DNA from 2 places in the Streptomyces sp. NPDC107581 genome. Region 2 is predicted to be linked to the other one. Evidence: riboswitches for the same ligand, from Rfam matches in the RefSeq annotation. Region 2 holds a riboswitch; the other holds the start of a gene.
The links. Region 2 has a riboswitch for glycine ahead of gcvT (glycine cleavage system aminomethyltransferase GcvT). Riboswitches for the same ligand answer to the same signal wherever they lie in the genome.
Positions count from the first base shown of each region.

Region 1: another riboswitch for glycine. It lies ahead of gcvP (aminomethyl-transferring glycine dehydrogenase); the one in region 2 lies ahead of gcvT (glycine cleavage system aminomethyltransferase GcvT).

Region 1 covers NZ_JBVKBH010000004.1:682,488-689,704, reverse strand. Annotated here, with positions in the region: gene ACZ7P3_RS13335 (MerR family transcriptional regulator) at 1-363, shown strand, start outside; gene ACZ7P3_RS13330 (DNA polymerase IV) at 522-1,874, shown strand; gene ACZ7P3_RS13325 (PRC-barrel domain-containing protein) at 2,099-2,467, opposite strand; glycine riboswitch at 2,587-2,681, shown strand; gene gcvP (aminomethyl-transferring glycine dehydrogenase) at 2,856-5,741, shown strand; gene ACZ7P3_RS13315 (TOBE domain-containing protein) at 5,795-6,214, opposite strand; gene ACZ7P3_RS13310 (ABC transporter ATP-binding protein) at 6,243-7,217, opposite strand, start outside.
Region 2 covers NZ_JBVKBH010000024.1:43,659-50,875, reverse strand. Annotated here, with positions in the region: gene ACZ7P3_RS39370 (L-serine ammonia-lyase) at 1-34, opposite strand, end outside; gene glyA (serine hydroxymethyltransferase) at 143-1,420, opposite strand; gene gcvH (glycine cleavage system protein GcvH) at 1,435-1,815, opposite strand; gene gcvT (glycine cleavage system aminomethyltransferase GcvT) at 1,942-3,069, opposite strand; glycine riboswitch at 3,113-3,225, opposite strand; glycine riboswitch at 3,226-3,323, opposite strand; gene ACZ7P3_RS39350 (AAA family ATPase) at 3,501-4,178, shown strand; gene ACZ7P3_RS39345 (enhanced serine sensitivity protein SseB) at 4,489-5,283, shown strand; gene ACZ7P3_RS39340 (enhanced serine sensitivity protein SseB C-terminal domain-containing protein) at 5,474-6,259, shown strand; gene ACZ7P3_RS39335 (ABC transporter permease) at 6,611-7,217, shown strand, end outside.

The DNA of each region.
Region 1 (7,217 bases), on a different contig from region 2:
CGCCTCTACAGCTTCCGGGACATCGTCGTCCTGAAGATCGTGAAGCGGTTCCTGGACACCGGGGTCTCGCTGCAGAACATCCGCACGACCGTGCAGCACCTCAGGGAACGCGGTTTCCGCGACCTGGAGCGGATGACCCTCATGAGCGACGGTGCCACGGTGTACGAGTGCACCTCGCCCGACGAGGTCCACGCCCTGCTCCAGGGCGGTCAGGGCATCTTCGGGATCGCCGTCGGCGTGGTCTGGCGGGACGTGGAAAGCGCGCTCTCCCAGCTGCACGGCGAGCGCATCGACACCGGTGAGACGCTGGTCGGGCACAATCCCGCCGACGAACTGGCACGGCGCCGCAACCGGGCCGTCTGAACGCGGGGCCCGCACCCGGGGCGTCCTGAACGCGGGGCCCGCACCCGGAGCGTCCTGAACGCGGCTGCCGCCCTCATGGGGCCGTCCGGGCGTCGGAGCCCTGTTCCGGGCCGCTCCGTGCCGGTCCATTGTCAGTGGCGTGGTGCAGCATCGGAGATGTGAGAAACGCGCCCACGATCCTGCATCTCGACATGGATGCCTTCTACGCCTCGGTGGAGCAGGCATCCAAGCCGAGCCTGCGTGGGAAGGCCGTCGTCGTGGGCGGACTGGGGCCGCGCGGGGTGGTGGCCACGGCGTCCTACGAGGCACGGGTGTTCGGAGTCCATTCGGCGATGCCGATGGCCCAGGCCCGTCGGCTGGCGCCGAACGCCGCCTACCTGGTGCCGCGCTTCGCCCTGTACCGGTCGGTCAGCGAGCAGGTGATGGCGCTGCTGCAGGAGCTCTCGCCGCTGGTGGAGCCGCTGAGCCTGGACGAGGCGTTCGTGGATCTGGAGGCCACAGGAGCCGCCTGGGACGAGGAGTCGGCCCGCCTGGTCGGAGTCAGGCTGCGCGGCGACATACGGGCACTCACGGGCCTCACGGGGTCGGTGGGGCTGGCCGCCTCCAAGATGCTCGCGAAGATCGCCTCGGAGCAGGCCAAGCCCGACGGACTCGTGCTCATCGAGCCCGGGACCGAGCGGGCGCTGCTGGGACCCCTGCCGGTGCGGACCCTGCCCGGTATCGGACCGGCCACCGGGGACCACTTGCGGCGGGCCGGGATCACCACGGTCGAGGAGCTGGCCGAGGCGGGCGAGGACGAACTCGTACGGCTGCTGGGCAAGGCGCACGGGCATGCGCTGCACGCCATGGCGCTGGCGCGTGACGACCGGCCCGTGGTGGCCGAGCGGGAGACCAAGTCGGTATCGGTCGAGGACACCTATGACGTGGACATCCACGACCGGCTGAGGGTGGGGCTGGAGGTGCAGCGGCTCGCCGACCGGTGCGTGCGCCGGCTGCGCGAGGCGGGACTGTCCGGGCGGACCATCGTGCTGAAGGTGCGACGATACGACTTCTCGACGCTGACCCGCTCCGAGACGCTCAGGGGCCCCACGGACGACCCCGCGGTGATCCGGGAGGCGGCGGCGCGGCTGCTGGAGTCCGTCGACACCACGGGCGGGGTGCGGCTGCTCGGTGTGGGGGTCTCCGGGCTCGCCGACTACACCCAGGAGGACCTGTTCGCGCAGGCGGCGGGCGAGCGGTCCGCATCCGCGCAGGCGCCGGAGGAGGCCGTGCCCGAGGCCGTTGAGCAGCCGGAGCCCGCGGAGCGGCACTGGCGTGCCGGGCACGATGTGCGGCATGCCGAGTACGGGCACGGCTGGGTGCAGGGCAGTGGCCTGGGGCGGGTCACCGTGCGCTTCGAGACGCCGCAGTCCGGGCCGGGGCGGGTGCGTACGTTTCGGGTGGAGGACCCTGAGCTGGAGTTGGCGGAGCCGCTGCCGTTGGTGCCGGGTGGGGTGGACGCCGAGCTGTAGTCCCGTTCGCTGCGGGGTGCGGGTTGGCTGTGGTTTTGCGCGGTTCCTCGCGCCCCTGGGGTGGGTGGGGGTGCTGGTTGGTGTGTGGGGTGCGGGTTGGCTGTGGTTTTGCGCAGCTCCCCGCGCCCCTGGGGGCGGGGGTGCTGGTTCGTGTGTGGGGTGGGGTTCGTTGTGGTGTTTGCGCAGCTTCCCGCTGCCCCTGGAGGGGCGGTCGTGGGGGGATCTCAGGTTTCCTCGGTGCCTGCCAGTTTGCCGAAGTCGTGGTCCGGGAGGGGTGGCGGGGCCACGTCCAGGCCGTAGTGGTGGTAGAGCTGGAGTTCCTGCTCGGGAGAGAGGTGACGGCCCACGCCGAAGTCGGGGGCGTCCTTGATGAGCGCGCGGTCGTAGGGGACCTGGAGGGCGCCCTCGACCAGTTCGCTCGGCTCCAGGGGGACGAAGGCGTCCCGGGAGAACAGGCCGGTGCGTATGGCCGCCCACTCCGGCACTCCCGTCGCGTCGTCGAGGTACACCTCGTCGACGGTGCCGATCTTGGTGCCACTGCGGTCGAACGCCTTGCGGCCGATCAGGTTGCGCGGATCGATGTCGGTCTGCACGGTCCCTCTCCCTCCACTTGGTCGCAACTCATCCGTAAGCACTACAAAAGAGCACATTCAAGGAGGCGGCCACTCGAGGGCTCGGGCGTTGACCTCGCTGGTACGCTGACAGCGGCTGCTGACCCCGTGCGGGAGAGTCCTCCGACCACCTCGGAGGCGCCGAAGGAGCAAATCCTCCCCGGAATCTCTCAGGCTCACGTACCGCACGGACGAGGTCACTCTGGAAAGCAGGGCGAGTGTCGACGGCACCCGCCCTCACCGACGGTGAAAGCCGGGACCCACGGGCGCCCGGTGAAACTCTCAGGTTGAGATGACAGAGGGGGAGGCCGTCGGGGTAACCGCGCCGTGGTGCCCCTCGAAGGTCGCGTCAGACCAGGAGGCCTCCGCAATGACCGCCCATCGCATTCCGCTCTCCGAGCTCGAAGCGGGCATCCCCTTCGAACAGCGCCACATCGGGCCCGACCAGGAGGCGCGGGCCAAGATGCTCGCGCACGTCGGCTACGGCTCGCTCGACGAGCTGACCGCCGCCGCGGTCCCGGACGTGATCAAGAACGCGGACGCCCTGGACCTGCCGGGCGCCCGCACCGAGGCCGAGGTGCTCGCCGAGCTGCGCTCGCTCGCCGACCGCAACCAGGTCCTCGGCTCGATGATCGGGCTCGGCTACCACGGCACCTTCACCCCGCCGGTCATCCTGCGCAACGTCATGGAGAACCCGTCCTGGTACACGGCCTACACGCCGTACCAGCCGGAGATCTCTCAGGGCCGCCTGGAGGCCCTGCTGAACTTCCAGACGATGGTCGCCGAGCTCACCGGCCTGCCCACCTCCGGCGCCTCCCTGCTGGACGAGGGCACCGCGGCCGCCGAGGCGATGTCGCTGTCCCGGCGCATGGGCAAGAACAAGAAGGGCATCTTCCTGGTCGACGCGGACGCGCTGCCGCAGACCATCGCCGTCATCGAGACGCGTGCGGAGCCGACCGGTGTCGAGGTCGTCGTGGCCGACCTCAGCGACGGCATTCCGGCCGACATCGCCGCGCGCGAGATCAACGGCGTGCTGATCCAGTACCCGGGCGCCTCCGGCGCCGTACGCGACCTCAAGCCGGTCATCGACCAGGCGCACGAGCTGGGCGCCCTCGTCACCGTCGCCGCCGACCTGCTCGCGCTCACCCTGCTGACCTCGCCGGGCGAGCTGGGCGCGGACATCGCCGTGGGCACCACCCAGCGCTTCGGTGTGCCGATGGGCTTCGGCGGGCCGCACGCGGGCTACATGGCGGTGCACGAGAAGTTCGCGCGCAGCCTGCCCGGCCGTCTCGTCGGCGTCTCCGTCGACGCCGACGGGCACAAGGCCTACCGCCTCGCGCTGCAGACCCGTGAGCAGCACATCCGCCGCGAGAAAGCCACCAGCAACATCTGCACGGCGCAGGTGCTGCTCGCCGTGATGGCCGGCATGTACGCCGTCTACCACGGCCCCGAGGGCCTGCGGGCCATCGCCCGCCGCACCCACCGCTACGCCACGATCCTCGCCGAGGGCCTGAAGGCCGGCGGTGTCGAGATCGTCCACGGCGCCTACTTCGACACCCTCACCGCGCGCGTGCCCGGCAAGGCCGCCGAGATCGTCGCCGCGGCCTGCGCGGGCGGTGTCAACCTGCGCCTGGTCGACGCCGACCACGTCTCCCTCGCCTGCGACGAGACCACCAACCGCGCCCAGCTGGACGCCGTCTTCGCCGCCTTCGGTGTCGCGGGCGACATCGAGGCGCTGGACGTGACGGCCGCGGACACCCTGCCCGAGGGCCTGCTCCGCTCCGACGACTTCCTCGCCCACCCGGTCTTCCACGACCACCGCTCCGAGACCGCGATGCTGCGCTACCTGCGCAAGCTCGCCGACCGCGACTACGCGCTCGACCGCGGCATGATCCCGCTGGGCTCCTGCACCATGAAGCTCAACGCGACCACCGAGATGGAGCCGGTCACCTGGCCCGAGTTCGGCCAGCTGCACCCCTTCGTCCCCGCCGAGCAGGCCGAGGGCTACCTCACGCTCATCCGCGAGCTGGAGGAGCGTCTCGCCGAGGTCACCGGCTACGACAAGGTCTCGCTCCAGCCGAACGCGGGTTCGCAGGGCGAGCTGGCCGGTCTGCTGGCCGTGCGCGGCTACCACCGGGCCAACGGCGACGAGCAGCGCACGGTGTGCCTGATCCCGTCCTCCGCGCACGGCACCAACGCCGCCAGCGCCGTGATGGCCGGGATGAAGGTCGTCGTCGTGAAGACCGCCGAGGACGGCGAGATCGACGTCGAGGACCTGCGGGCCAAGATCGAGCAGCACCGCGACGAGCTGGCGGTGCTGATGATCACGTACCCGTCGACGCACGGCGTCTTCGAGGAGCACGTCGCCGACATCTGCGCCCAGGTGCACGAGGCGGGCGGCCAGGTGTACGTCGACGGCGCCAACCTCAACGCCCTGGTCGGCCTCGCCAAGCCGGGCCACTTCGGCGGTGACGTCTCGCACCTGAACCTGCACAAGACCTTCTGCATCCCGCACGGCGGCGGCGGCCCCGGCGTCGGCCCGGTCGCGGTCCGCGCGCACCTGGCGCCGTACCTGCCCAACCACCCGCTGCAGCCGGCGGCCGGTCCGGAGACGGGCGTCGGCCCGATCTCGGCGGCGCCGTGGGGCAGCGCGGGCATCCTGCCCATCTCGTGGGCGTACGTCCGTCTGATGGGCGGCGAGGGCCTCAAGCGCGCCACCCAGGTGGCCGTGCTCTCCGCGAACTACATCGCCAAGCGCCTGGAGCCGCACTACCCGGTGCTCTACACCGGCCCCGGCAACCTGGTCGCGCACGAGTGCATCATCGACCTGCGCCCGCTGACCAAGGCGACCGGCGTGAGCGTGGACGATGTCGCCAAGCGGCTCATCGACTACGGCTTCCACGCGCCGACCATGTCCTTCCCGGTGGCCGGCACGCTGATGATCGAGCCGACCGAGTCCGAGGACCTGGCCGAGCTGGACCGTTTCTGCGACGCGATGATCGCCGTTCGCGCCGAGATCGAGAAGGTCGGCTCCGGCGAGTGGCCCGCCGAGGACAACCCGCTGGCCGGCGCGCCGCACACCGCCGCCGCGCTCGGCGGTGAGTGGAAGCACGCCTACACCCGCGAGGAGGCCGTCTTCCCGGCCGGGGTCTCGGCCGCCGACAAGTACTGGCCGCCGGTGCGCCGCATCGACCAGGCCTTCGGCGACCGCAACCTGGTCTGCTCCTGCCCGCCGCTGGACGCGTACGAGGACTGAGTGAGTGCGTGAGGGCCCCCGTCCGGGCACGGGCGGGGGCCCTCACGCATGCTCTACGCCGTTGCCAGCGCGACTTCGGTCGACTTGATCAGCGCGATCACGTCCGAGCCCACGAAGAGGCCGAGGGCCTCGGCGGCGTCCTTGGTGATCACCGCCGTGAGTTCGCCGCCGGCCACGGAGATCTTCACGGAGGCCATGGCTCCGCCGAGGACGAGATGGACGATCGCGCCGGGCAGCCGGTTGCGGATGGACACGCCGTCGACCCCGCTCGTGGCGAGGGAGATCTCCGTCGACTTCACCAGCGCGCGGACACGCGAGTCCGGGGCGAGGCCGAGCTGCTCGACGGCCTCCGTGGTGATGGCCGCCATGAGCTCCTGCCCGCCGTCCAGACGGAGCCTGACCGTGGCCATGACCTCGCCGGGGCGGACCTCGGTGACGGTGCCGGGGAGCTGGTTGCGGATGCTCAGTGTCATGGGCACCCACGGTAGAGCGCGTGTCCGTTCAGGCAGGGTATGCGTGCGTCTGGGTCGCCTTCACCGTCGCCCAGACAGCTGCGCCCGGGTGCAGGTCCAGCTCGGCCGCGGCAACCGTGGTGAGATCGGCGGCCAGGGACAGCTCGCCGGTGAGGTCGGCGCGGATCTGGTCGCCGTGGGTCTCGAGCCCCGCGACCTCACAGCGCCACAGGTTGCGGGCGCTGCTGCCGGTGGGCCGGTCCCGGAAGAGGGTGACGGCGACCGGCGGGAACGCCACGAAGACCGGCCCGGTCAGGTCCTCCGTGGTCGTGATCGACGGCCCCGCCCCGAGTCGTACGGTGTGCCCCTCGGCCACTCCCCGGTAGAGGTTGAGGCCGACCAGCTGGGCGATGTAGTCGGTACGCGGGCGGCGGGCGATCTCGGACGGAGCGCCCTCCTGGACGACCCGGCCGTGCTCGACGACCACCAGCCGGTCGGCGAGCACCATGGCGTCGAGCGGATCGTGTGTGACCAGAACGGCGACCGCCTCGAACTCGGCCAGATGGCGGCGGAGCTGGGCGCGCACCTCCAGCCGGGTGCGGGCGTCCAGGGCCGCGAGCGGCTCGTCCAGGAGCAGCAGCCGGGGCCGGGTGGCGAGCGCGCGGGCGAGCGCTACGCGCTGGGCCTGGCCGCCGGAGAGACGGCGGGGCTTGGCGCCGGCGTGCTCGGCGAGGCCCATCCGGTCCAGCCAGGCCGCGGCCTGCGCGCGGGCCTCGGCCTTGGTGGAGCCCTGGCAGCGCGGCCCGAAGGCCACGTTGTCCAGGGCGGACAGGTGCGGGAAGAGCAGATAGTCCTGGAACACGACGCCGACCGGGCGGGACTCCGGCGGGATGTGTTCCAGGGAGGCGCCGTCCAGCCGCAGATGGCCGTCGCTGAGGGGGACCAGACCGGCGAGGGCGCGCAGCGCGGTGGTCTTGCCGGCGCCGTTCGGACCGAGGAGCGCGACGACGTCCCCGGGTGCGGC
Region 2 (7,217 bases):
CGATCGAGAACAGGTCGAAGACCGAGATGGCCACGGGAACTCCTCAATACGGGGGTGGTGCTGGGGTGGGGCGGGGTGGTGCCGGGGTGGGGCACCGCGCGCGCTGTTCCTCCAGTGTGCGCGGTGCCCCGTAAAAGGTGACTTACTTGTTCAGACCCGGGTACAGCGGGTGCTTGTCGGCCAGGGCCTTCACCCGGGCCTTCAGGGCCTCCGCCTCGGCCTCACCGAAGGGCGAGGGCGCCGTGAGCGTCTCGGCGATCACGTCCGCGACCTCGGCGAAGTCCTCGGCGGTGAAGCCGCGGGTCGCGAGGGCGGGCGTGCCGATCCGCAGGCCCGAGGTGACCATCGGGGGGCGCGGGTCGTTCGGGACGGCGTTGCGGTTGACCGTGATGCCGACCTCGTGGAGACGGTCCTCGGCCTGCTGCCCGTCCAGCTCGGACTCGCGCAGGTCGACCAGGATCAGGTGCACGTCCGTGCCGCCGGACAGGACGTTCACGCCGGCCGCGCGGGCGTCGGCGGCGGTCAGCCGCTCGGCGAGGATCCGCGCGCCCTCCACCGTACGGCGCTGGCGCTCCTTGAAGTCCTCGCTCGCCGCGACCTTGAAGGAGACCGCCTTGGCCGCGATCACGTGCTCCAGGGGGCCGCCCTGGAAGCCCGGGAAGACGGACGAGTTCAGCTTCTTCGCGAAGTCCTTCTTCGCGAGGATGATGCCGCCGCGCGGGCCGCCCAGCGTCTTGTGGGTGGTGGAGGTGACGACGTGCGCGTGCTCCACCGGGTTCGGGTGCAGACCCGCCGCGACCAGGCCCGCGAAGTGCGCCATGTCGACCCACAGGTACGCCTCGACCTCGTCGGCGATCCGGCGGAACTCGGCGAAGTCCAGCTGCCGCGGGTACGCCGACCAGCCCGCGATGATCACCTTCGGGCGGTGCTCCTTGGCGAGCCGCTCGACCTCGGCCATGTCGACCAGGCCGGCGTCGTCCACGTGGTAGGCGACCACGTTGAACTGCTTGCCGGAGAAGTTCAGCCGCATCCCGTGGGTCAGGTGGCCGCCGTGCGCCAGGTCCAGGCCGAGGATGGTGTCCCCGGGCTGGGCCAGCGCGAACAGCGCGGCCTGGTTCGCGGAGGCGCCGGAGTGGGGCTGCACATTGGCGTACTCGGCGCCGAACAGCTCCTTGATCCGGTCGATGGCGATCTGCTCGGCGACGTCGACGTGCTCGCAGCCGCCGTAGTAGCGGCGGCCAGGGTAGCCCTCGGCGTACTTGTTGGTGAGGACCGAGCCCTGGGCCTCCATCACCGCGAGCGGCGCGAAGTTCTCGGAGGCGATCATCTCCAGCGTGGACTGCTGGCGGTGCAGCTCGGCGTCGACCGCGGCGGCGATCTCCGGGTCCAGCTCGTGCAGGGGCGTGTTCAGGACAGTCATACGGCTACGACTCCTCAGCCGGCGTTCTGGGCGGTGTACTCGTCGGCGGAGAGCAGCTCGGCCGGCTCCTCGGTGACGCGAACCTTGAACAGCCAGCCGCCCTCGAAGGGGGCGGAGTTCACCAGCGACGGGTCGTCGACGACGTCCTGGTTGGCCTCGACGATCTCACCGGTGACCGGGGAGTACAGGTCGGAGACCGACTTGGTCGACTCCAGCTCGCCGCAGGTCTCGCCCGCGGTCACCGTGTCGCCGACCTCGGGGAGCTGGGCGTAGACCACATCGCCGAGCGCGTTGGCCGCGAACTCGGTGATGCCGACCGTCGCGACGCCGTTCTCGTCGGCGGCCGACAGCCACTCGTGCTCCTTGCTGTAGCGCAGCTGCTGGGGGTTGCTCATGGCCTGAATTCTCCTGTACGCGCGGGAGTGCTGATGAAAGGGGATGAAGGGGAGACCGCTGGACCTGCTGGTGAGCAGGTGAAATGTGCGCAGCGTCACGTACTCGGTACGGACCGCGCCCAGTGTCTACTTCTGGCGCTTGTAGAAGGGCAGCGCCACGACCTCGTGCGGCTCGTGGCTGCCCCGGATGTCCACGCCGACGCCCTCGGTGCCCGGCGCCGCGTGCGCGGCGTCGACGTAGGCCATGGCGATCGGCTTGCCCAGGGTGGGGGAGGGGGCACCGGAGGTGACCTCGCCGATGACCTGGCCCGCCACGACGACGGGGAACCCGGCGCGCGGCACCCGGCGGCCCTCGGCGATCAGTCCGACGAGTACCCGCGGCGGGTTCTGCTCGGCCCTGGCGGCGGCCTCGGTGAGCGCCTCGCGGCCCACGAAGTCGCCCTCCTTCTCGAACTTCACCACCCGGCCGAGCCCGGCGTCGAAGGGAGTGAGCGAGGTGGTCAGCTCGTGCCCGTACAGCGGCATGCCCGCCTCCAGGCGCAGGGTGTCCCGGCAGGACAGACCGCACGGCACCAGGCCGACGCCCTCGCCGGCCCCGGTCAGCGCCTGCCACAGCTCGACGGCGTGCTCCGGCTTCACGAACAGCTCGAAGCCGTCCTCGCCGGTGTAGCCGGTGCGCGCGATCAGCGCGGGGACGCCGGCGACCGTGCCGGGCAGGCCCGCGTAGTACTTGAGACCGTCCAGGTCGGCGTCGGTGAGGGACTTCAGGATGCCGGGGGACTCGGGGCCCTGGACCGCGATCAGCGCATAGGCGTCACGGTCGTCGCGGACCTCGGCGTCGAAGCCGGCGGCGCGCTCGCTCAGCGCGTCCAGCACCACCTGGGCGTTGGAGGCGTTGGCCACGACCATGTACTCGGTCTCGCCCAGCCGGTAGACGATCAGGTCGTCCAGGATGCCGCCGTCGGCCTGGCAGATCATGGTGTAGCGGGCGCGGCCGACGCCGACGGAGGCGATGTTGCCGACCAGGGCGTGGTTCAGCAGGGCGGCCGCCTGCGGTCCGGTCACGGTGATCTCGCCCATGTGGGAGAGGTCGAAGAGACCGGCCCTGGTCCTGACGGCCAGGTGCTCGTCGCGTTCGGAGCCGTAGCGCAGGGGCATGTCCCAGCCGGCGAAGTCGGTCATCGTCGCACCGAGCGAGCGATGCAGCGCGTCCAGCGCGGTGTGGCGCAGCTCAGTGGGTTCGGTACTGCTCATCGGTCGGTCGTCTCCCAGGGCAGGCATGACGGGCGAGGAACGTTCCTCCCCATCTGTCATCGGAACCTGAGAGGTTCGCCGAGACCGCCACAGGAACGATCACGGCTTGCACCTTGGGTGGAGCCACTGACACAGCGGCCCGCTTTTCAGATGTGCCTCGCCCGCGCGGTAACGGGGCCTGAGAGATTCAAGGGAGGGACTTGCTCCTTCGGCGCCCCAGTGAAGACTGCTGGGGACTCTCCCGCGCGGATTCAAGCGGCCGGTATGCAGTTGGCGGCCACATCATTGCACGCCGGACCCTCACCCGTCAGGGCCGCATCCGTAACCGACCTGTGGCACTGCGCGCACCCCGTCACTGGACACGGCGCATTACCTTCTCTTTACATTGGATGGGCAGAGGATTACCGAGTCCACAGGGGAGGACCATCACGGTGAACAGGACCACGGCCTACGCCGCCACCACCGGCATCGCGGTGCCCGAGCAGCCCTGCGCACCGGCTCGCGAACGCGGCGCCGAGCGCCCGGCTCCCGTCGTGCGCGACCTGCGCGACCGCACCGGCCACAGCCCGCACGCCCTGCTCTTCGGCGCCCGTGACCTGGTGGTCGTCACCGGCCTGCCCGGCAGCGGCAAGTCCACGCTGATGCAGCGTGCGGTGCGCGGCCACCGCATCGACTCCCAGGACACCCGCGACCGCTGGGCGGCCCGGCTGCCCCGCCTGCTGCCGTACGCCCTCTACCGCCCGCTGGTCCGCCTCGCCCACTACGCCGGACTGCGCCGCGCCCTGCGCACCGGCGAAGGGGTCGTCGTGCACGACTGCGGCACCCAGGCCTGGGTGCGCGCCTGGCTGGCCCGCGAGGCCCGGCGCCGCGGCGGCACCCTGCACCTGCTCCTGCTCGACGTGACGCCCCGAGCGGCCAGGGAAGGCCAGCGCGAGCGCGGCCGGGGCGTGTCCCGGTACGCCTTCCGCCGCCACCGGCGTACGGCCGCCCGGCTGCTCGGCGCGGTGGAGCGGGGCGAGCCGCCCGCCGGCTGCGGCTCCGCGGTGCTGCTGGACCGGGACGCGGCGGACGTCCTGAGCCGCATCGGCTTCGCCGGCCGACCGGTGTGAGGACCGAGTGGATGGGGGCCCGGTGGGGGCCTAGTGGATGAGGGCCTGGTGGGTGTGAGGACCGGCCCGGTGCGAGGGCCCGGCCGGTGCGCGGACCGGCCCGGTGCGACGGCCGGGCGGGGGCATCGGACAGAAGTAATCGGACAGAAGCCATCGGACAGAGGCAATCGGACAGAAGCCATCGGACAGAGGCAATCGGACAGAAGCCATCGGACTGAGGTCAGCTGACTGACGTCATCGGGCCGAGCGGTGTCACAGGCACCCGCTAGCCTTTGAATCACAGCAGCGGTTCCCGGCAGGCGGCAGGTAGATGGACTTCTCGGCGGCGGACTTTCCCGCGGACTTCCCGGCACAGACGCACCCCCACCCGCACGGCGGTTGGCCCGGCAATGAACTGGAGGAGGTGCTCTCGGCCTCCCTCGGCACACCCGCCGCGGGCGGCCGGATCATCGAGGTCCTGGGCCGGAGCTTCGTCTGGATCCCGCTGCCCAGCGGCGGCGGCCCGGACAGCGGCCCGCTGGACCTGCCCACCCTGGACATCGACGGCCAGGTCCACGTCCCGGTCTTCAGCTCCGAGGAGCAGCTCCGCCAGGTGGCCGGCTCCCACATGTCGTACACCATCGCCCCGGCGGTGGAGTTCGCCCGCGGTCTGCCCCCGCAGGCGGGCATCGCCGTGAACCCCGGCGGTGTGGTCGGTGTGCCGCTGCCGCCCGAGGCGGTGGCCGAGCTGTGCCGCGCGGGCCGCACCCCGCTGGACGGCCCCGCCACGGGCGGCCGGGTCCGCCTCTTCGAGCCCGACTGGCAGGACGACCCGGTCGATTTCCTCTCCGCCGCCTCCGCGGAGTTCGCGGCGACGGGCGTGGTGGTCACCGCCCGGCGCTGCCTGGCCGTCATAGAAACGGCCGACCCGGTGATGTTCGTGGGCGTGGAGCTCTCCCAGTGGGAGGGCGACCTGCGGGCCCTTCCCCTGGAGGCGCTGGGTAAAGCCCTGGGCAAGATCCCGGTCCAGTGGCCGGTCAACCTCGTTCTGCTCGACGTGGCCCAGGACCCCGTGGCCGACTGGCTGAGGTCGAACGTGCGCCCCTTCTACGAGCACGGCCACTAGAACCCGACGCGGGGACAGCCCCCTTCAAGGGGCGCGGGCGACTGCGCGGCGAGCCACAACGCATCCGCACTCGCCGACGGACACGAGGCCCCGGGCCACTGGGCGCTTAAGCTGTGTCCGAACGCGGGGCAACAACACAGAAGGGGCGGTAAGACAGGTGAGCGCGAGCCCAAGCGGCAGCGTCGAGCACATGCTGCGCCAGGTCACCCCCGGGCGCTACGACGCCTACGAGGCACTGCTGCGCGCCCTCGCCACTCCTTCCTCCGGCCAGATCTGGATGCTCCTGTGGCACGGCCAGGCCGGCTCCCCGGACGCCCAGTACGGAAACATGGAGGTCGACGGCTCCAGCTACGCCCCCTGTGTGACCTCCGCCCAGGAGCTCTCGGCCAGTGGCTGGAACCGCTCCTACGAGGTGGTCGACGGACTCGACGTGGCCCGCACCCTCTATCCCGACCACTTCGGCCTCTGGCTCAACCCGCACGCCCCGGGCGGCGGCGTCGGCATCCCCTGGCTGGACCTGCGCCGCATCGCCACCGGCCTGGACCGCCAGCCCGCCGGCCCCCTGCGCCTGGCGGAACCCGGCATCGAGGTCGCGCAGTTCTACGCCCTGCTCGCGCAGAACGCCCACCGCACCCCGGCCCTGCGTTCCCTGCGCCGCGCCTGGGTGCAGCCCGCGCTCGGGGCGCCGTATCTCGCCATCGGCCTGGACGTGTACGACACCTCGCCGGCCGCGGTCGACTCGGTGCGCGCGATGATGCAGCAGTCCGTCGGCGCGGTCCCCGAGGGGCTGCCGGTCTCGACGGTCGCGATGACGGACGACTACGACCCGGTCGTGATGTGGATGCGGGTCAACGCCCGCCCGTTCTACGACCGCGAGGCCCATGCGGCCTCGCCCCAGCCACAGCTCCAGGCCCCGCCCCAGGTGCAGGCCCCGGCCGCCGGTTACGGCTACCCGCCCGTGCACGGCGGCTTCTGATCAACGGGCCCGATGAGCCCGCTGTTCGGCCCGGGCCGCAGAATGGATGGGCCCGACACGCTTCTGCGCGCGTAGACATCCGCCGTACGTCCCGAACCGTACACAATTCGGCGGTCTGTCCCAACTGGCCCACGTCCGGGAGTCGTTACCCACTGTTCGGATAACGGAATCCCCTGCACTGCATCACGGTTGCGCATACTTTCGCCGCCAGCTCTGGCGGGTGATCGCAACGACGCTGAAGACTCCCGACTCAAGACGCGAGGTGAAGACCTCGTGATCGTGGCAAGTCGACAAAGCCGCAAACCGCGGCAGGCGCAGGCCGGTCACCACCGGCGAGAGGGGTCGCTCACCGTGACCGCACCGATCGAGACCACCGGGGCAGCCGATGCACAGCCGGAGGCTGTGCTGGTGGGTGCCGACAAGGGGCAGATCGAGGGTCGTTCCCTGGGCCAGATCGCCTGGACCCGGTTCAAGCGGGACAGGGTCGCCGTCGTCGGCGGCGTGATCGTGATCCTGCTGATCCTCCTCGCGATCCTCTCGCGCCCCATCCAGGCCATGTTCGGCCTCGACCCCAACGCCTTCCACCAGGACCTGATCGTGCCCGACACCTCTCTGCCCAAGGGCGGCTGGGGCGGCATGAGCATGGATCACCCGCTGGGCGTGGACCCGAAGTTCGGCCGGGACATCGCCACCCGGATCCTGGAGGGCTCCTGGGTCTCGCTGGTCGTCGCCTTCGGCGCCACGATCCTGTCCAACGTGATCGGCGCGATCATGGGCGTGGTCGCGGGCTACTACGGCGGCCGGGTCGACTCGATCATCAGCCGGCTGATGGACATCTTCCTCGCCTTCCCCCTCCTGCTGTTCGCGATCGCCATCTCCGCCACCCTGCAGGGCGGCGCCTTCGGCCTCAACGGACTGCCGCTGCACCTGAGCGTGCTCATCTTCGTCATCGGCTTCT